Regions from separate parts of the Breoghania sp. genome, predicted to be linked through region 1. Evidence: riboswitches for the same ligand, from Rfam matches in the RefSeq annotation. Region 1 holds a riboswitch; the other holds the start of a gene.
The links. A riboswitch is a leader RNA that binds a small molecule or an ion and turns the genes downstream of it on or off. The one in region 1 is predicted to bind S-adenosylmethionine.
Positions count from the first base shown of each region.

Region 2: it holds a riboswitch for S-adenosylmethionine, as region 1 does, so the genes downstream of both, ABGM93_RS10640 (hypothetical protein) here and ABGM93_RS09735 (O-succinylhomoserine sulfhydrylase) in region 1, are expected to answer to the same signal.

Region 1 covers NZ_OY771475.1:2,243,388-2,254,057, reverse strand. The annotation lists gene ABGM93_RS09740 (2'-deoxycytidine 5'-triphosphate deaminase) at 1-761, opposite strand, end outside; SAM riboswitch at 844-923, shown strand; gene ABGM93_RS09735 (O-succinylhomoserine sulfhydrylase) at 989-2,173, shown strand; gene ABGM93_RS09730 (lytic murein transglycosylase) at 2,275-3,090, shown strand; gene ABGM93_RS09725 (CDP-alcohol phosphatidyltransferase family protein) at 3,097-3,711, opposite strand; gene apaG (Co2+/Mg2+ efflux protein ApaG) at 3,960-4,352, shown strand; gene ABGM93_RS09715 (TrkH family potassium uptake protein) at 4,455-5,903, shown strand; gene ABGM93_RS09710 (tellurite resistance TerB family protein) at 5,933-6,346, opposite strand; gene ABGM93_RS09705 (hypothetical protein) at 6,343-6,840, opposite strand; gene ABGM93_RS09700 (lysine--tRNA ligase) at 7,095-8,750, shown strand; gene ABGM93_RS09695 (SGNH/GDSL hydrolase family protein) at 8,784-9,521, shown strand; gene ABGM93_RS09690 (thermonuclease family protein) at 9,518-10,516, opposite strand; gene ABGM93_RS09685 (helix-turn-helix transcriptional regulator) at 10,547-10,670, opposite strand, start outside.
Region 2 covers NZ_OY771475.1:2,444,876-2,455,545, reverse strand. The annotation lists gene ABGM93_RS10650 (Crp/Fnr family transcriptional regulator) at 637-1,326, shown strand; gene ABGM93_RS10645 (mechanosensitive ion channel domain-containing protein) at 1,421-2,284, opposite strand; gene ABGM93_RS10640 (hypothetical protein) at 2,660-2,992, opposite strand; SAM-I-IV-variant riboswitch at 3,029-3,166, opposite strand; gene ABGM93_RS10635 (TfoX/Sxy family protein) at 3,220-3,552, opposite strand; gene ABGM93_RS10630 (acyl-CoA thioesterase) at 3,746-4,153, shown strand; gene ABGM93_RS10625 (GNAT family N-acetyltransferase) at 4,182-4,715, opposite strand; gene ABGM93_RS10620 (XRE family transcriptional regulator) at 4,730-5,290, opposite strand; gene ABGM93_RS10615 (SlyX family protein) at 5,346-5,552, opposite strand; gene groL (chaperonin GroEL) at 5,765-7,402, opposite strand; gene groES (co-chaperone GroES) at 7,461-7,748, opposite strand; gene ABGM93_RS10600 (TadE/TadG family type IV pilus assembly protein) at 8,347-9,918, shown strand; gene ABGM93_RS10595 (hypothetical protein) at 10,052-10,609, opposite strand.

The sequences.
Region 1 (10,670 bases):
TCGTTCGGGTCGAGGATCAGTTCCGCGGCCCCGCGGCGATGGATCGGCTCCCAGAAATCCAGCGGATCATGCGCCGCCTTCACGTCCATGTCGATGACGCCGGTGTGTCGCTTGGCGCGGTAGCCGACGAGTCGGTCGTCGCCCGTGCCTGCAAGGTCGATGGAAAGCTGAAGACCGCCGCCAATGCGGGCATTGCCGCCGGGGATCAGTTCCGAGGCCGCGTCCACGTTCACCAGTTCCGCATCGCTGACGAGCGGATGACCGCGCCGGAAGCGGATCTGCGAAAGCCGGGAGCCGGTGCGCACAAGGACGGGGAAGGTCTTCGGGCTGATCTCGGCAAACAGCGCGCCGCGATAGCCCGCGGGCACCGTGTCGAACTCGCGGCCCTCATCCGTGATTACGCGGGTAAAGACATCGAGACGCCCGGTGGAGCTTTTCGGGTTCGTGGTCGCCGCCACGTCGTCGGGCAGGTTCAGCTCTTCCAGAAGCGGCACGATATAGACGCAGCCCGTCTCAAGCACCGCTCCGGGGCTGAGATCGACTTCATGCAGTTTCAGCCGGTCGAGCTTGCTCGCCACCGACTTGCCCGGTCCTGGCAGGAAGGATGCCCTCACGCGCCATCCGATCTTGCCGAGGCGCAAGTCGAGGCTGGCGGGCTGGATCTGATCGTCGTCGCGCGGCCGGTCGGCGGTGATGGCGCCTGTATCGAAAAGTGCCTCGATCATGTGTGCAGGCAGGATGCCGGCCAGTTCTTTCGTCATGTCGTCGCTTGCCTTTCGATTCTCCGCATCCTCCCTTAGCCGATCCCCGCATTGACGCCAAGACGGGGATGGCTTATCTGGTCAAGCTTCCCGTGGTGATTTGAGCCGGTCGGCTTGCAGCCACGTTAAACAAGTAGCTAAACAGACCGGGTGTTTTTCGACCCCGGCCGTCCGCGTCCGGGGTATTTTTATATCTGGAACCGGGCATTTTGAACGTGGAGTACAAAATGACGAACGACAAAGACTGGCATCCGGCCACTCGCCTGGTTCACGGTGGCACGACGCGCACCGCCTTCAACGAAACCTCCGAAGCCCTGTTCCTGACGCAGGGGTTCGTTTATCCGGACGCCGAAAGTGCCGAAGCGCGCTTCAACGGCGACGATCCCGGTTTCGTCTATTCGCGCTATGCCAATCCCACTGTCTCCATGTTCGAAGAGCGCATGTGCCTGCTGGAGGGCGCGGGCGCGGCGCGCGCGACCGCAAGCGGCATGGCCGCCGTCACATCCGCGCTTCTGGCGAGTGTGAAGGCGGGCGATCATATTGTCGCGGCCAAGGCGTTGTTCGGCTCCTGCCGCTATGTCGCGGAAACGGTGCTGCCGCGTTTTGGCGTGGAAGCGACCATGGTGGACGGGACAAATCTGGATGAGTGGAAGGCGGCGGTACGCCCCAACACCCGTGTGATGTTCCTTGAATCGCCCACCAACCCGACGCTCGACATCGTCGATATCGCCGCCGTTGCCGATATCGCCCACGAGGCCGAGGCGCGTCTGGTCGTGGACAACGTCTTCGCCACCGCGCTGTGGCAGTCGCCGCTGGCGCTGGGCGCGGATGTCGTCGTCTATTCCGCGACCAAGCACATTGACGGGCAGGGGCGCTGTCTTGGCGGCGTCGTGCTGTCGGACGAGGAATGGATCGAGCAGGAGTTTCATCCCTTCTACAAACACACCGGCCCCTCCATGTCGCCCTTCAATGCCTGGGTCATGCTGAAGGGGCTGGAGACGCTGCCCATGCGCATCGAGCGACAGACGCAGAGCGCCGGTCGGATTGCCCATTTCCTTGCCGAGAGCAAGGCCGTTGCCCGCCTGATCTATCCCGGCCGCGACGACCATCCGCAGGCGGCGGTGGCGAAAAAGCAGATGCGCGGCGGGTCCACGCTGGTCGCCCTTGAACTGGCGGGCGGCAAGGAAGCGGCCTTCCGTTTCTGCAATGCACTCCAGATCGTGAAGATCTCCAACAATCTCGGCGACGCGAAGAGCCTGATCTGTCACCCGGCGACGACCACGCATCAAAGTGTGCCGGAAGAAGACCGTCTGGAACTGGGTATCAATGGCGGTGTGTTGCGTCTGTCGGTCGGCCTGGAGGATGCTGACGATCTGCTCAACGATATCGAGCGGGCGCTTTGCGCGATCTGAGCGCGCAGGGCATTCTGCCCTTCACGCTTATGTCGATTGCGCGGGCCCCTCTGCAGGGCAATAGTGCAGGCAGCGATGATGCGACAGGGAAGGGGGGCGTGATGAGGGGATTGTCTCTTGTCGTCCTGAACATGGTGGGAATGCTGGCGCTTTCGCCGGCTGCAAGTGCCGCGACCTGCGGGAACGATGGCTCCGGCTTCGAAAGCTGGCTCTCCCAATACAAGCGAGAGGCGGTCTCCAGAGGCATGTCCTCGCGGGCCGTCAACAGGGTGCTGTCCGGAGTGCGGTACGATCCGCGTGTGGTGCGTCTCGACCGGTCTCAGAAGTCCTTCAAGCTGAGTTTCAAACAGTTCTATGCGCGGCGCGTCTCCAATTCGATGATCCGTCGTGGACGGTCCTATATCGAAAACAATCGGCGTCTCTTCTCGCGCATCGAGCGGGATTTTGGTGTGCCGCCGGAGGTCATCGTTTCCATATGGGGACTGGAGACCGGGTTCGGGGCAAACAGCGGCAAGATGTCGGTGATGCGGTCGCTTGCGACCCTTGCCTATGACTGCCGTCGCTCCGCTTTCTTCACCAATGAACTGGATCACGCCATTCAGATCGTCGCGCGGGGAGACATGTCGCCGGACCAGATGCGCGGCGCATGGGCGGGCGAACTTGGCCAGACCCAGTTTCTCGCCTCCAATTACGTGAAATACGCTGTCGACTACGACCGTAACGGCCATCGCGATCTCATCCGCTCCGTCCCCGACGTGATGGCGTCAACCGCCAACTATCTGAAACAGAAGGGCTGGCGGGCCGGGCAATCCTGGGAGGCGGGCACGAAGAACTATCGGGTGCTGCGCGAGTGGAACAAGGCGGAGGTCTACGTGAAGACCATCTCCGTCATGGCAACGAAAATGGCGGGACGCTAGCTGGCGTCATCTCTGCGCTCGCAGCATGAGCGCCCCATTGATCAGCCGCATCAGCGCCGAAAACGTGCAGATCGCGGCAAAGACCCAGGCCAGGGTCGCGAAATGATCGGCGAAAAGGCAGGCGACGACAAAGAACACGATCGTCTCCGCCCCTTCCGCGATGCCTCCCAGATAGTAAAGCGATTTCACGCCTTGCGCGGAGGTGGAAAGCCCGCGTTTGGCCGCGAGGGTGCTGAAGGCAAGAAAGGTCGAGCCCGAGGCATAGAAGCTTGCGAGCAGTGCTGCACCGGCAAGGGCGTTGGCGTCCGGGTCCGCCAGCACGAAGCCGAAGGGGATCGCGCCGTAGACGAGAAAATCGCACACGATATCCAGGTAGCCACCGAGATCGGTGCGTTCGCTTGCCCGCGCAATCGCGCCGTCCAGGCCGTCCGCAAGTCGGTTGAGAACGATCAGGGCGAGCCCGACGAGTGGTGCGCCAAGCGCGATGGCGGTGGCCGCGACGATCCCCGCCGCAAATCCGGCAAGCGTGATGGTGTTGGCGCTGATACCGGCGCGGGAGAGGCGTTTTCCGGCAGCATCGAGCGGTGGATCGATCTTGCGGCGCAAATAGGCGTCGAACATGGGAGCTCGCGAAAGCCAAAAGAGGAATGACGCTCACACCGTGCAATCCGGGCAAGGTGCGGTCAACAGGAACAGTGGGCTTTCCCTGCCGCGTACATGACGATAGAAGACAGGCCTTCGACAAAATGTGAAGCATTGTCGGAGAGAAGAGTGACGCAAAGGCAATACACCTTTGCCCGCGCTTCATTTATGGTGGAATGTGAGCGTTGGCCGGGCAGGCTCCACGCGCTGTCGATGGATTGTTTGTGATGTACAGCGAAGAGACCAACGGGATTTCGGTCGTTGTTGAACCGACCTATCTGGCCGATCAGTCCGCGCCGGCGGACGACCATTATTTCTGGGCCTATACGGTCCGCATCGTGAATCAGAGCGAGACGACGGTTCAGCTCATTTCGCGTCACTGGAAGATCACCGACGCGGCGGGCCGGGTGCAGGAAGTGCGCGGCGCAGGCGTCGTTGGCGAGCAGCCTGTTCTGCGTCCCGGCGCCAGCTATCAGTACACTTCGGGCTGTCCGCTCTCTACCACCTCCGGCTTCATGGTCGGCAGCTATGAAATGGAAAGCGAAAGGGGCGACCTTTTTTCTGTCGCCATTCCGGCTTTTCCCCTCGATATTCCTGACATGCCGCGTGTCCTGAACTGAGCTTGGGACATCGCAACAGACCTGCGGCGACAGCCCGGCTGAGCTCTCGTGCCTGTCACCCATGTCTGCCATTGTGCCATTTGATTTTCCGAGGCTTCGTTCGTGCTTGATCTCCGGCCCATCCTGCTCGTGACAGGCGTGCTTCTGGCAACGCTTGGCTGCGCTATGATGGTGCCGGCGCTGGTGGATCTTGCCGACGACAATGAGGACTGGCGCATCTTTGCCGCCTCGTCCCTGCTCACCATCATGATCGGCCTGTCGCTCTGGCTGTCTGCACGCGGTTCGCAGGGGGCGATGGGACTGAGGCAGGCCTTTTTGATGACCTGTGTCGTCTGGCTCGTCCTGGCCGGGTTCGGGGCGCTTCCGCTCTTGTGGTCGGGCAGTGTGGATAGCTACACCGATGCCTTTTTCGAGGCCATGTCAGGCCTGACCACGACGGGGGCGACCGTCATTGTCGGTCTCGATCATGCGCCACCGGGCGTTCTGTTCTGGCGCGCGATCCTGCAATGGCTCGGCGGGCTCGGCATCATTGTCATGGCCTTGTCCGTATTGCCACTTCTGAAGGTTGGCGGCATGCAGCTTTTCAAGGCCGAGGCTTTTGATGCGCCGGAAAAGATCCTGCCGCGTGCGACCCAGATTTCCGGGATCATGACGCTGATCTTCATCGGCTTCACCGCGCTCTGTGCGGTTCTCTACAATATCGCGGGAATGGAGTTTTCCGACGCGATCATGCACGCCATGACGACGGTGGCCACAGGTGGCTTTTCAACGAAGGATGGCTCCATCGGTCATTTCGACAGCGCGGCCATCGACTGGATCGCGGTCGTGTTCATGTGTATCGGCTCGCTGCCGTTTCTTCTCTACATCAAGCTGTTTCAGGGCGAGCCGCAGGCGCTTTTGCGCGATACGCAGGTGCGCGCCTTCTTCCTGCTGCTGATCGGGTTCATCCTCGCCATCTGGCTGTTCCAGCACAATACCGGGGTTCATGACGGACTGGAGGGCTTGCGCTACGCCGCCTTCAACGTCGTCTCGGTGATGACCGGCACGGGCTATGCCAATGCCGATTACAACGCATGGGGGCCCTTCGCCGCCGGGCTCTTCTTCGTGATCATGTTCATCGGGGGATGTGCCGGGTCCACCTCCTGCGGGATCAAGGTGTTCCGCTTTCAGGTGCTGTGGGCCAATCTCGGTCAGCATCTCAACCGGATGGTCTATCCGAACGGTATTTTCGTGCCGCGCTTCAACGGGCGCCCCATCGATGATGGTGTGATGGCAGCCGTCCAGAGCTTCTTTTTTCTCTATATCTGCAGCTTCGCGGCGCTCGCCATGGCTTTGAGCCTGACAGGTCTCGACGATCTGACCGCGCTTTCCGGCGCGGCCACGGCCATTTCCAACGTCGGGCCGGGCCTTGGCGAGATCATTGGGCCTGCGGGCACCTTCAGTCCGCTGAACGACACGGCCAAATGGATCCTTTCCTTCGGCATGCTTCTGGGCAGGCTGGAACTGCTGACGGTGATGGTGCTCTTCGTGCCGCGTTTCTGGCGGGGGTAGGAGAGAGGCCCTGCCGGTGGAGGGGGAGCTCAGCCCACCCGGTTGCGCACACGGGCGCTGAATTCGATCGCGGCGACCGAGAGCTTGTCGAGGTCAAGGCGATCGCGCAGCAGTGCCAGGAAACGCAGCTCTTCCTGTTCCACCACAAGATCGGCGGCCGCCACCTCCACCGCCAGCGCATAGGCTGTCTGGTAGAGCTTTTTGGGAAGCGTTCCCGCAATCACCTCCAGCACCGTATCCAGGCCGTCGTCGCCCTCCAGCAGCGCGCCGCATTCTTCGGCAACCTGTACGAGATTGTCGCTGTCGAATTCGCGGAAAACCGGCAGCGTCTGCACAATCTCGCCGATCTTCAGCAACTCGGAATCGGTCATCGTGCTGTCGGCGGCCGAGATCGTCACCATCGTGTAGATCAGGGCTTTCTGGGGGGACACCGTTTGGGTCATGGGCGAAGCTCGGTCCTGCAAAGAGATGTGTTTCCGGATGTGACGTTACGGGTTCCCCTTCGCCTCCGCAAGGCGGCTGCGGTCGGGCCTGTTTGTCGCCGCGACCTTTGAAGAGCGGCAATGTCCCAGTCGACGATGTCCCTGACACGCACATGGCCGCGCTCCCATTCGATCCCCTCGACCAGGTGCACCATTTCGACGGGCTTTCCGGCAAGGATCCGCCCCTTCGCGTCGACCAGACAGAGATGACCGGGCGCATCGCTGCCTTGTCCGGGAAAGAGGAATGGCGTGTTTGTCTGGCGCAGCAGAACCACCTTGTGCAGGCTGTCCGGGCCTTGGAAGCGGCGGGAGATTTCATAATGGGGCTGCGTTGGAAACAGGACTTCCAGGAGGACCAACGTCATAAGCGGCGCAAATGTCAGCCCGGCGACGAAAAGCGTAACCAGCCCTGCCACCGCGAGGGACAAAGACCACAGGATGCGACGTAGCCTCACCGATCTGCTCCTCTCGGCAAATGTCTCTCACAAAGCCTGCTCGGTGGGGCCAGCATGCCTGTTTTCACGTTAGGTCATGTCAGAAACGTCTGCTTGGCGGCGAAAGTGAGGCTTCGGCGTTTGTCAGCGCGAATTACCCCGCCTTGCGGCTTTTTTTGATTTCCTCCTGCCTCAATCCACACTAGTGTCCCGGCGCGCCGCGCCCTTGAACGCATGACGGCGCCTCATCACCATTTCAATGGACAAACCGGAAAATGACCGAGCATTCCCTGCCCCCGCTTGACCTGTCGCCCGCATTTCTTGAGGCGGCTCAGGCTTCCAAAGCCTGGCCGTTCGAAGAGGCGCGCAAACTGGTCAAACGGATCGAGAAACGGGGAAGCGACAAGCCGGTTTTGTTCGAGACGGGCTATGGCCCGTCCGGCCTGCCGCATATCGGAACCTTTGGCGAGGTTGCGCGCACGACCATGGTGCGCACCGCCTTTCGGCTGCTGACCGAAGACAAAATCCCGACGCGGCTTCTGTGCTTTTCCGATGACATGGACGGGATGCGCAAGATCCCCGACAACGTGCCGGACAAGAGCTTCCTGGAGCCGCATCTGCACAAGCCGCTGACGTCTGTGCCGAACCCCTTTGGCGGCGATTTCGACAGCTTCGGTGCGCATAACAACGCCATGCTGCGGCGCTTCCTCGACACGTTCAAGTTTGACTATGAATTCGCCAGCGCGACGGACTATTACAAGTCCGGCCGCTTTGACGAGACCTTGCTGCGCGCGCTCGAAAAATACGACGCGATCATGCAGGTGATGCTGCCGACGCTCGGCGAAGAGCGTCAGGCGACCTATAGCCCCTTCCTGCCGATCTCGCCCAAGACCGGTCGCGTGCTCTACGTGCCGATGAAGGACGTCAACGCCAAGGATGGCACGATCACCTTCACCGACGAGGATGGCGAGGACATCACCCTGCCGGTCACCGGCGGCAACGTGAAGCTCCAGTGGAAGCCCGATTTCGGCGCCCGCTGGGCGGCGCTTGGCGTCGATTTCGAGATGTTCGGCAAGGATCATGGCCCCAACATGGGCGTCTATGACCGTATCTGTCAGGTCATGGGCGGCACCCCGCCAGAGCATTTTGTCTATGAGCTGTTCCTCGACGACAAGGGTGAGAAGATCTCCAAGTCCAAGGGCAATGGCCTGACCATCGATGAATGGCTGACCTATGCGCCGACAGAGAGCCTTGCGCTCTACATGTTCCAGAAGCCCAAGAGCGCCAAGAAGCTCTATTTCGACGTCATTCCAAAGGCGGTGGACGAATATTACACCTTCCTTGAGAAGTATGACGGCATGCCGGAGGTGCAGAAGCTCGGCAATCCGGTCTGGCACATCCATTCCGGCAAGATCCCGGACGTGGAAATGCCGGTCCCCTTCGCCATGCTGCTGAACCTTGTCTCCGCCTCTAACGCGGTGAACAAGGACGTGCTGTGGGCGTTCATTTCCCGCTATGCGCCGGGCGAGAGTGCCGAGACCAACCCGGAACTGGACCGTCTGGTCGGCTACGCGATCCGTTACTTTGAGGATTTCGTGAAGCCCACCAAGTCCTTCAAGGCCCCGGACGAGGTGGAGCGTCAGGCGCTCATCGATCTCGATGCGCGGCTGGCGGCACTTCCCGCCGATGCCGACGGCGCGGTCATTCAGGACGCGATCCTCGATGTGGCCCGCTCCATCGAGCGGTATCAGGACACCAAGAAAACCGGGCCCGATGGCGGCCCGGGCGTCTCGGTCGTCTGGTTCTCCTCGCTCTACCAGCTTCTGCTGGGGCAGGAACGTGGCCCCCGTTTCGGCTCCTTCGTTGCTCTTTACGGGATTGACGAAACCCGTACCCTCATTGCCAAATGTCTGGAGGGCAAGCTCGGCTGAGGTTCAGCCGGGATCTTTGGGGGGAGAGATGGAATGGGCGAGGGGCGCACGGCGATAAGGCTTGCCGCCATGGCAAGCTGGCTCGCCTTTCCCGTCTATGCCTGGCAGGGGATCGGCGTTCGGCTGCGGGTCGAGCGCCTGCTGCCTGCGCGTGGCGAGCCGGGCGGGCGACTGCCCGGCCAGGGCGCTGAAATCCGGCTGCTGGTGGTGGGGGATTCCTCTGCCGCCGGTGTCGGCCTCGACCATCTGGAAGACGGTCTTGCCGCTCAGGTCGCCCGGCATCTGAATGATCGCACGGGCCGTCCCGTCACCTATCGCACCGCTGGCTTCAACAGCGCGATCTCGACGGAACTGCGTGACCATGTCGTTCCCCATATCGAGCCGCGCGACTGGACGCATGTCCTTGTGTCCGTCGGCACCAACGATATCAAGAATTTCCGCAGCGGACGGGGTTGGAAGACGGGCTTCGGCGGGCTTCTCTACGCGCTTCGCGCGCGGTTCCCGCATGCGGATCTGTATTGGTCGAACATCATGGTGATGACCCAGGTTCCCGCGCTGCCGCCGCTTCTGGGCCGCATCCTGGAACGCAGGGCCCGGCTCATCAACATGATCGGCAACACCTTGTGCGCCGAACGCGGCGCGACCGCGATCTCGCGCATGAGCGAAATGGACCCGCAAGGCTTCTGCTCCGACGGGTTTCACCCGTCCGCCTCCGGCATGGCGATGTGGAGCAGGCATATCGCCGATCACATGCGCATATCCGCCTCCTAGCGAAGGGCTGGCTGCAAGGGAGAATTGCCTCCCTGCGGCGTCGGATCTGCGTTTGCAAAGAAGTCGTCAGCGGGCGCATTGCCGGTCGCATCCGGATCGCCAAGGGCAGGTTGAAGGGCTTCCTGCGAGAGCTCCAGCCGTTCCACCAGATCGTCGAACGTGTCGTCGGCAGATGGATCGGTCGCGCTGCCGTCACCGGTGATGGGGGGCAATCCCGCCTGCCGCCATTGGCCACGCCCGGCTTCTTTCGCGGCCGCCGTGAGTGCGCGGCCCTTCGCGTCATCGTCTTGCGCAGGCGCCGCCCAACCCTGCTGGAGCATCCACTCGCCGAGATCCTGCTTGCCCACTTCGCACAGATAGGACGGTTTGGATCCGCGCTCCTGCAGGCCCGGCTCCGCCCCTTGTTGTTCAGTGCCCGAAGGGGCTCCTGCGCGTCTGCACGTCACGGCGCGGCCGCGGATCAGACGCCGAAGGGCTGTGCGGGCCGCCATCCCGCAGGGCCAATCCTCGCCTTCGGGCGAAGCGCATGTGTCGTCCAGTGCCAATGCGGTGATGCGCGCGAGACTGAAAACCTCTTTCCCGGCGCGCAAGTTTCCGCCATCGACCACGACAACCCGATGAAGCGTTTCCTCGCGCTTGCGAGGCCGTGTTTTTCTCGGGCGAGGGGCCACCCCTTCGACGCGCACGAGCGGGCCGCTGGAATGGGCCATCTGGGTGAGGGTCGAGGGCGTCACATCACGTCGGGCCGGGGCGACAATCTCACCGATCTTCGGCCCGCGTGGTGGGGCTTGTGTGGGGGAGGGGGGAGCCGGCGGCTTCAAGGACGCAGCAGACATGCCATCCGGTCTGGCGGAATATTTCGGGCCTTGCGCTCTTGCGGCTGTCTTCGGCGCAGGCGGAGAGGCCTGCGGCAGAAGCAGCCAGCCGACAATGGCGGCAGCTGCGGCAACCGCGAAAAACGCTGCAATGATCCGCATGCCATGCCGTTCGGCCAAGCGCATCCTCCCCTGCGGCCTTGCCCGCACCTACTGACTTGCCCAGGTGATCCTCAGGATCCAGTCGATCTCGGTGGTCGGCATCTCGCGTTTGGTGCGCTCATGGCCGATCGGCGACAGTTCCACCATTTTCGTCGTGCGATGCGTCAACACC
Region 2 (10,670 bases), 200 kb from region 1:
TCCGGCGCGACGCGTGGCCGCTATGCGCAAATGAGGGAGGAAAAGAGGGCGGCGTTAATCGATTGCCCACGGTTTTACACCCCGTGAAACGGAAAACGCCTTCCTGCGGGGGACAGGAAGGCGCTTCTTGGTTCGGCCGGATTGTGAGCCGACCGACGCTTCAGAAACCGGTTCGGGGGGGCGGTTTCTGCGCGGGGGGAGACCGGCGGGGGCGGGTCTCGACTATCCTGCCGACGGGGAAGTCGGCGTATTGCGAACGTTCTATCGATGCCCAGTGGCGACTAAGGGGATGCCGGCGGGCAACGTCGTGTGTGCTTTGATCTGGTGTCGGCTAGCCAACGACCATAGTCTTAATCGAGGTGGCGGCATGCTTCTGTGATGACCGTCACACGCAGCTGCTTTCACTTTTCCTCCGAATGCGGCACTCTTGGTCACCGGGGCGGAAGGAGGGCGTATCGTCCCATTTCCCGCGTTTTCCAGGCCCGAGAAGCCGCTGTCTGTTCTGGCAGGTAAACGTCAACGCCCCGAATTGGGTTCCAAGGAGTTTTGCCTTTCGATGGTCGGGGATGGGGCGTGCGGGAGGAATAGTGTCGAGACAGGGTCGCCTGACATGGGGCTTTATCGGGGAGAGCGCGTGTGCCCAAGGTTGAAGGACTACTGGAAAACAGTCTCTCGCTTGGGGGACTGACGCCGGATCTGGCCGCCGGCCTGGAGGCCTTGGCACGTCCCATGTCCATCAAGGCGGGCACGATCCTGTTCGAGACGGGCGATCCCGGAAACGGCTGCTATGCAGTGCTGGAAGGCTCCCTGCGGGTTTCGCTGCTCTCGGCGGAAGGCGACGAACAACTTCTCGCAGTCCTGGGCCCCGGCCAGCTTGTCGGCGAAATGGCGCTGCTTGACGGCGAACCGCGCTCCGCCACCGTCACTGCCTTGAAGCCCGCGCGCCTCGCCTTCTTCGACAAGGCCGCCTTCGACCGCTTCGCGGAAGCGAACCCAGATCTTTATCGCCATATGTTGCGCATTATCGGCAGCCGTCTGCGCCTGGCGAACGACGTTCTTGCAGCCCGCTCCTTCCTGCCCCTGCAGGGCAGGGTCGCCAAGACCTTGCTGCTTCTGGCAGACAGTTTCGGCAAGGATGTGGAGGAGGGACGCACGCTGATCCACTACAAGGTGTCCCAAGCCGATATCGCCAACATGGCGGGGGCTGCGCGTGAGAATGTCTCTCGCGTCCTGAATGAATGGAAGCGGGCGGGCACGATCAGCCAGATTTCCGGCTATTACTGTATCGAGAAAATGGGGCGCCTGGAGCAGGAAGCGAGCATGTAAACGCCGCGATCTTGCCGAAAGCCGGCTGAGTTGATGCGTGAGCGACGCGAGGCGCCAATGCCTCGCGTCGGTGGCGAGCTGACAGCGGATGCGTTCAGCTCGCGCTGAGCGGCGTGCTTCCGCCCTGCGCGACAACCTGCATGTGCGGATAGGGAATACAAATCCCGGCCGCGTCGAGGCTCTCCTTCAGCCGCTTGATCAGGAACCACCGAACGCTCCACAGATCGGACGAAAGCACCCAGACCCGCAAGGTGACATCGACGGCGCTGTCGCCAAGGTTGGTGATCTCCACGAAGGGCTCCGGATCGGCGAGAATGCGCGTCTCCTCCGCGATCACAGTGCGGAACACCTCCTTCGCCTTGTCCATGTCGTCATCGTAGGAGATCCCCACGGTGATATCGCAGCGCCGGGTCGCATGTGCGGAGTAGTTTGTGACAGCGGAGCCCCAGACATCGCCATTGGGAATGATGATCATCACGTTGTCGGCAGTGGCGAGCTCGGTGAAGAACAGCGTGAGGTTCTTCACCGTGCCCGTGTTGCCAGCGAGTTCGACGAAATCACCCACGCGGAAGGGACGGAAGAACAGCAACATGACGCCAGCGGCAAGGTTGGAAAGCGTGCCCTGCAAGGCAAGGCCGATGGCCAGGGAGGCTGCACCGATGATGGCGACCAACGATGTCGTCTGGAAGCCGAAAAGCTGCAAGACGGTGATGACCACCAGCGCCAGAATGACGTACCGCGTGATTGAGGTCGCGAACCCTCCTATCGTGGCGTCGATATGATCGGACCGCTCACATGCACGTGCGACCAGAGATGATATCTTGCCTGCAGCCCACCATCCCACGATCAGCACGAGGATGGCGTAGATGACGCTCAGGCCGTAAAGGGTGCCAAGCTCCATGAAGTTGGCGAGCTGGACCTCTATGAGGTCGCGGGTCTTGAGGATCTGGTCTTCCATGGTTCTCCCTGTCTCCTTGGCATCTCGCGCAGGTGGACCGTCCACACCGCATAGGACGTAGCGCCAAAGGGCGCCAGCGGGAATGAAACACAGGAAAACATGAAACTTCGCGCAGGTGACGCAGCGCGCCGGCGCAATGATCATGACCTGCCCGCGCGAGCGCACATTTGCGCAAGGAAACGCAGACAAAGCAACAAGGTTCCCATCCCCAATTCAATTCACAGTAGAGCGTGAAGACTTGGGGGTATCAACCTTGCAATGGTTGGTAAGGGGCGGTTTTGTCTCGACCTCACCGGAAAACGGGAGGGAGCAAGGAAACCATTGCGGAAAGCAGTCGCCCGCAGGGGGGGGCTTCCGGCTTGTTCGGCCCGTGGCTCAGATCCCGATCCCGCTCATAGCCCCGGCAAGCGCAAGAAAGCTGTTGCCGCGGCGGGCCAGAAGATCGCTCACCAGACCTTCATCGATGATGCGCGAAGAACAGGAGCGCCACAGCTCCACAAGCACGGCCCGTCGCGTCTCGCGTTCCTCGTCGGTCAGCAGTACCACAGCAACTGGACGGCAGCGCGTTTCCTGCGCGGCAGAGGCCAGCATCAGATCGAAAACGAGCCCTGCAACGTGATCAGAGGCGTCTGCGGAAACGCAAAGCGGGACGGCCACCGCAGAAGCGGCGCCTTGGTGTGCGCGAAATGTGGAGGGATTGGCAGACATGTCATGCTCCTTCAGCAAAATGCCGAGGAGAACTGGCGAATACCGCTGTGTTGCCCGGTTTTGCGGGCCACATCCCTGAGGTTTCGACCTGGTTTCAAGATCATCATCTCAGGGGACCACCTTGCCGCGGTTGGCAGGTTGGCGAGGGCGCCAGCCCTTCTCTTGATGTTGGAAGCGTTTTGACATGTGCCTCCTGCGAAATCAAGGTGCCGAATTTTACCGAGGGTTTAGCCGTCGCGTTCGGCGATTTGCAGAGAACGCCGCGCTAATGGCAGAAATGTGTCAATATCTTCAAGAACATCTTCAGGCACAGAAATGAAGCGACCGACTTCGATCGTCCGCTCCGCGCGTGCATAGGAAAACGGTGTGCCGCCCAGCTCTTCCAATTCCGCGCGCAGTTGCACATCGGCCACGAGATAGAAAACGCCGTTCAGGATCGCGCCGAAATGCTGTCCGGCGCAGCGCACAGACAATCCGCCGAACAGGTGTTTGGTGTCGAGCGGCCCCAGTTGGGCAAGCTGGTCGAGCACATAATCGCGAAACTGCGAAGAAACGGCCATCGAGATTGGCTCCCACCTTTCGACGGAACAGGGATGAGTGGCAACTATCGGCATTCGGCCCCATAACCGCAAGCAGGCCAGCATTGCATAGTTGTCGGTTGCTTCGCCCGGCAAGAGGCGGCTAAAGGGACGTTCTTGATTGTTGGTTGGATGTGCCGACCGGCAGAGGCTCTCACGACAGGAGAAAGCGGGAATGGCGGTTGATGAAAAGGTGGCAATGGACAAGGTGGAAGAGCCGCGCGGGGATCTGACGACGCGCACACTCGCCATGCCGGCCGATACCAATCCTGCAGGCGATATCTTTGGCGGCTGGGTCATGTCGCAGATGGACATCGCAGGAGGGCTGGCCGCCAACCAGACCGCGAAGGGCCGTGTCGTGACAGTGGCAGTGGATGCCATGCACTTCATTCGTCCGGTCAAGGTCGGCGATGTGCTTTGCGTTTACACTGAAGTTACGAAGACCGGTCGCAGCTCCATCAATGTGCATGTGGAGGCCTGGGCCTTGCGCGCGCTCAAGCAGGAGCGCGAGAAGGTGATCCAGGCCCAGTTCACTTATGTGGCGGTGGATGCAAACGGCAAGCCGTGCCCGATTGCCGGGTAAGGGCAGGGTGCGCGCGCCGGATTGATGGTCAAAGCCGCTTGTACATGATGGTCGTGCTGCCGAGCCGGTCTTCGCAAGCATCGCGGCAGAACTCCGGAATCATGCCCACGGTGACATAGCCGAGCGAGCCGTAAAGCGGCTCCGCGGCACCGCCGGTCTGCGTGTCCAGCGTCACCAATGTTCGGCCTGCTCCGTTTGCTTCCGCCTCAAGAGCCTGCATCAAGGCGCGGGCTATTCCGCGACGGCGGAACTGCGGATGGACGAGCAGTTTGCTCACCTCTGCCCGATGGATCTGGTTGGGCGGCATGTCAATATCGAGATTGACCGTTCCGGCAAGCTGGTCGCCAAGCCATGCGGCGAGCAGCACCCGTTTGCCGGAACAAACGCCCGGCAGGATTTTCTCTCGCCAGTAGGTTTCTGCCTCGCAAGGCTCAAAAGGCATCACGAAATTGACGCTCGCGCCGGCCCTTACGCAAGAGGTCAGCAACTCGGCGAAGGCCGGAAGGTGACTTGCAAAAGCGTCGCCGGAAAGGGTCGTGATCGTCAGGTCTGATTTCAGCATCTGGTCTATGTCTCTTACACCATGAACAGCAGGTAGCGGGCGGCGCTTTCAGGCGGCGTGTGGAAGCTGCTTGAGCCGAAAAGCCGATATCGTAGACAGTCGCCGGGTCTCAGGTCGTGCGATGCGCCGTCGAGCTCCAGCTGCAAGGCCCCCTCCAGAAGCACCAGATGGTGCTCCAGCCCCGGGCGCGGGGGCGCTTCATAGAAAATGTCGGTTCCTGGTTCCAGCCGACATTCCAGCACTTCTCCGGCAAGCGCCTGAGACGGCGGAGAAAGGGAGCGGCGGAGAAAGCCGCTTTCCGCGTCTTGCCAGATTGGTTGTTTTTCATGGGGCACGAGCGGCTGGAACGTGTCTTCCGCCATCAGCATCAACCGGGACAATGTCATGCCATACGCGCTGCACAGCCGTCCCAGGATCGCGGTGGTGGAGCCGACCTCCCCTTTTTCGAGACGCGAAAGCGTCGCTCGCGATACGCCGGAGCGTTGGGCGAGTTCATCCAGCGACCAGCCGCGTTCCTGGCGCAGGGCCTTCAGGCGAGATGCGATTCGGTCGTCGAGATCTGAGCAAAAGTCCATATATGAGAAATTATCTCATATATGAGAGATTGGCAAGAAGATCCTTCAAGCGAGCTCAGTAGTGCGGCGGCTTGGTGATCGGTACTTCCGTGGCTTCTTCCAGTTCCGCGACGAGGCCGGCCAGCGCCTTGATATGGCGTTGCAGATGCTCGATGTCAGCTGCCTGTCGGGTGACGACGGTATCGAGATCCTCGATACGCTTTTCCTGATGCGCGATGTGCGTTTCCAGATCGGCGATGCGGGATTCAAGGTCGGCGGACATGAATGGCTCCTTCGCTCCAAGATTAGGTGCGAGATGTAGTTTGTTGTGGCTGGTCTGGGAAGGGGCGCGCTCTGTTGGGCTTCATCCGTCACGACGCCCCTTTCGAGCCGCCTCGGGATGACGTCGCTTTCGTGTCGCCCAAGGCCGTGGGCGGAATCAAAAAGGGCGGCCCAGAGGACCGCCCTTTCCGTATTCGACAGAGCGTCGGCTTCTTAGAAGCCCATGCCGCCCATGCCGCCCATGTCGCCACCCGGCATTGCGGCGGCTTCCTTCTTGGGCAGCTCGGCAACCATCGCCTCGGTGGTGATCAGCAGGCCAGCGACGGAAGCCGCGTCCTGGATCGCCGTGCGAACGACCTTGGTCGGGTCGATGATGCCGGTCTCGATCATGTTGACGTACTCTTCCGTCTGGGCGTTGAAGCCCATGGAGTCGTCGGACTCGAGCACCTTGGCAACCACGATCGAGCCTTCCACGCCGGCGTTTTCGGCGATCTGGCGGATCGGGGCCTCAAGCGCGCGCAGCACGATCTTGATGCCGGCCATAATGTCCGCGTTGTCGGAAGAAAGCTTCTCGACAGCGGCCTTCGCGCGCAGGAGCGCGGTGCCACCACCGGTCACGATGCCTTCCTCGACCGCGGCGCGGGTAGCGTTCAGGGCGTCATCGACGCGATCCTTGCGCTCCTTGACCTCGATCTCGGTCGAACCGCCAACGCGCAGGACGGCAACGCCGCCAGCGAGCTTGGCCAGGCGCTCCTGGAGCTTCTCGCGGTCGTAGTCGGAGGTGGTCTCTTCGATCTGAGCCTTGATCTGGGAGACGCGGCCTTCGATGTCTTCCTTGGAGCCGGCGCCATCAACGATGGTGGTGGCTTCCTTGGTGATCGTGACCTTCTCGGCGGTGCCGAGCATGTCGAGCGTGACGCTCTCAAGCTTGATGCCGAGGTCTTCGGAGATGACCGTGCCGCCGGTGAGGATCGCGATGTCCTCCAGCATGGCCTTGCGGCGGTCGCCGAAGCCCGGTGCCTTGACGGCGGCGATCTTCAGGCCGCCACGCAGCTTGTTGACGACGAGCGTGGCGAGGGCTTCGCCTTCCACGTCTTCGGCAATGATCAGCAGCGGACGCGAGGACTGCACGACCGACTCAAGGATCGGCAGCATGGCCTGCAGGTTGGAGAGCTTCTTCTCGTGCAGGAGGATGTACGGCTTCTCAAGGTCAGCCATCATCTTCTCGGCGTTGGTCACGAAGTACGGCGACAGGTAGCCGCGATCGAACTGCATGCCCTCGACGACCTCAAGCTCGGTCTCGGCGGTCTTGGCTTCCTCGACGGTGATGACACCCTCGTTGCCGACCTTCTGCATGGCCTCGGCGATCATGTCGCCGATTTCCTTCTCGCCATTGGCAGAGATGGTGCCGACCTGCGCGACTTCCGCGGAGTTGTTGATCTTCTTGGAGCGTGCGGTCAGGTCCTTGACGACCTCGGCCACGGCCAGATCGACGCCGCGCTTCAGGTCCATCGGGTTCATGCCGGCAGCAACCGACTTGGCGCCTTCCTTGACGATGGCCTGGGCCAGAACGGTCGCGGTGGTGGTGCCGTCGCCAGCCAGATCGTTGGTCTTGGAAGCGACTTCGCGCACCATCTGCGCGCCCATGTTCTCGAACTTGTCCTCAAGCTCGATTTCCTTGGCAACGGTGACGCCGTCCTTGGTGATGCGGGGCGCGCCGAAGGCCTTGTCGATGACAACGTTGCGACCCTTCGGGCCGAGCGTCACCTTGACGGCATTGGCGAGGATGTCGACGCCGCGCAGCATGCGGTCGCGCGCGTCGGCGGAAAACTTGACGTCTTTGGCACTCATCGTGTCTTGTCTCACAAATTGGATTGAAACTGGATGTCGATATCGAAGGCTGCGCCGATCAGGCGATCACGCCCATGATGTCGGTTTCCTTCATGATCAGCAGGTCTTCACCGTCGATCTTGACTTCGGTGCCGGACCACTTGCCGAACAACACGCGGTCGCCGGCCTTGACGTCGAGAGCGATCGCCTTGCCGGAATCATCACGCAGGCCCGGACCGACGGAGACGACTTCGCCTTCCTGGGGCTTTTCCTTGGCGGTGTCGGGGATGATGATGCCACCGGCCGTTTTTTCTACGGATTCAACGCGACGAACGACGACGCGATCATGCAAGGGACGAAAAGTCATTCTCTGGCTCTTTCCTCTTTAGGAGCGCCCTCCGGATTGAGCAGCGGCTCCACAGTGATGCCTTAAAGACTGAATGGGATGCAGGCTTGTTCCTGCATCTGTTAGCACTCCCTCGGAGGGAGTGCTAACAGCGATCTCCATGTATGGTGCGCTATGGCGCGTGTCAATGAGTTGAGCCATGGATTTTTTGCAGCCGTGGCGACCGCAAGTTCGAGTGTTCCCCTTGGTTAAAAGAATCTTGACGACGGCGCGCTGAAAGGCGCTCGGCGGGAGCTTTCGCATTTTGCATTCGTATTCCCCGCATGAGGCGGATTGTCTGGGGTTATTCACCAGGGAATGAAGTAATTACCAATGGTCTGAAATGGGGTGCGTTGTCTGACTAATCAAGGAAATCTCTTCAAAAATAAATATCTGGCAAAAATTGCGTAAAAATTAAATAAAAACACGAAGAAAAGATAATAAAATAAACGTACGGCGAAAAGAAAAAAGTAAAAACTCTAAAATAACTATTGTGGTGCTCTTGGGGTGAGAGAGGAATTAGGTCGGCACCTGGCGTTCGATATGAAAATCGATCGTCAATTCCTGCGAGGGATACGAAATGTTTCGCAAATTTCTGGGAGACCGGCGTGGCAATGTCGCCATGTTGTTTGGTCTTACTGCCGTCCCTGTCGTTTTTGCCGTTGGTGCAGGTGTGGACCTGGCGGAGGCCGTATCGGCGAAGCAGCGCGCCCAGATTGCTCTGGATGCCGCAGCGCTCGCAGCGAATACGAAGACATTCGGCCTGTCGGCGGACGCCATTTCCCACCGCGCCCGTGTAGCCTTCGATGCCAATTTCACCGCGCAGGAGGCCGCAGTGACGCGGTTCCAGGCCGTCTCCGACGGGGAGGGCACCGTTGAGCTCACCGCTTCTGTTTCCGTCCCGACATCCTTCGCGCCCATGATCGGGATCGATCAGTTCACGTTTGACATCGTGTCGGAGACGCGTGTGGGGGAGGCGAGCTTCGATGTCGTCATGGTGCTGGACAATTCCGGCTCCATGGGGGGCTCGAAGATCGAAACCCTGAAAGTCTCCGCCAAGGATCTGGCAGCAACGCTTCTGGACGCCAACTCCGCTGGCACCATGGCGGATCGCGTGAAGATTGGCATCGTGCCGTTCACGGCCTTCGTGAATGTGGGCGCTGACAATGCTAGTGCAAACTGGCTCGATGTGAACGGACTGTCCCCGCTCAACGCCAACAACATGGACACGAGCTCCGTTTCCCGGCTGTCTCTGTTCGACCAGATCAGTGGCGTGTCCTGGCAGGGCTGCGTGGAAGCGCGTCCTTACCCCTATGATGTCAACGACAGCCCGGCCAGCGATGCGGATCCGCAATCGCTCTTTGTGCCGCAATTTGCGCCCGACGAGCCGGATGAGGGGGGCTACTATTCGTGGGGCAACTGGCACTCCTACCGCTATTCCAACAACTGGATCGATGACGATGGCGGCAGCTGTTCCACCAGCATCAGCGACATCGGAGAGACCGGCCACAATCTGAAACAGAAGCGTGTGTGCAAGTACAACAATGCTTCTTTGAGCACGTGGGACAATGGCGTCTCCAAAGGGCCGAACTATGGTTGCAAGACGCAAGCGGTCACGCCGCTGACCACCAGCCGCTCCACTTTGGAAAACGCGGTCAACGCGATGGTGGCCGATGGCTACACCAATATTCATCAGGGGGTGGTCTGGGGCTGGCGCGCATTGTCTCCCCAGGAGCCGTTCGCGGGCGGTCGACCGACGGGCGATCCCGCCTATCCCGGTCATCGCCGCATCATGATCCTGATGACCGACGGCGCCAACACTTACGAGTGGTATGATCGCAACCCGAACACCTCCAAGTACAATGCCTATGGTTATGTGCGCGAGGGGCGAGCCGGCACAACCTCCAGCTCCTCGGTCGTGCACTCGACCATGAACGCGCGCACGGCCGAAGCCTGCGCCAATGCCAAGGAACTTGGTGACGTGGAGATCTACACCATCGCTTTCCAGGTCTCCGATCAGAACACCATTGATATGCTGAAGGATTGCGCCACGAAGGCGTCCATGGCCTACAAGTCCGAATCCAACAGCGAGTTGACCATCGCGTTCTCACAGATCGCAAAGGAAATCACTCGGCTGAGGGTGTCGCGGTAACACGAATGCCGCGGGTCGGCGGTTTCGTCGAGACCCTGCGGATTCGGGCGGACCAACGCGACAACCGGCAACGCCTGCCTTTTGCGAAAAGGGCAGGCGTTGCTGTTTCGGTCGGAGGTTCGAAAAAGGCGTGTTACTGCGCGGCTTTTACCGAGAAGGGCAGGGAGAAGGACGCGGACTTGTCGGAGTTGGCGTCTTGGAAATGGGTCACCAGCACATAGTCGCCGACATTCAGGCCATCAAAGCGGTAGCTGAGCGAGGCGGGAAATTCGCGCACCGGATTGCGGGTCTCGGCGGTCAGTCGAGCGAAATCGCTGTTGCTCGCGAGGATCTGGCCGCTGGTGTTGCGCAGTTCAAAACCGACCACCAGCGCCACGCTCACCAGTCCATCCCTGTCGCCATATCCGAATGCGATCGGCTCGGCATAGACATTGATCGCTTCACCGGGGGCAAACACCGCGTCGGCTCTTGGCGCGTAGTCACCAAAGCCGCGCGCAGGGCCGGTGGTGAAGGTTGTGGTGGTGAAAGAAAGCGGGGCCTGGGACCATGCGGTCGCGAGGGCCGCGCGCGCTTGCACCAGGTTGTCGGGCAGTTCCTGTGCGCGAACCGGCATCACCACCGCCCCGGCCAGAACGGTCGCCATGAATGCGGTTGCCGTTGCCTTACGGCGCAAAGCGATCGAATTCCTCATGATGGTACCGTCCCCGTCAAAAAGTCATCAGCATGGAGTGGCACCGCTATAGACCGCTCAG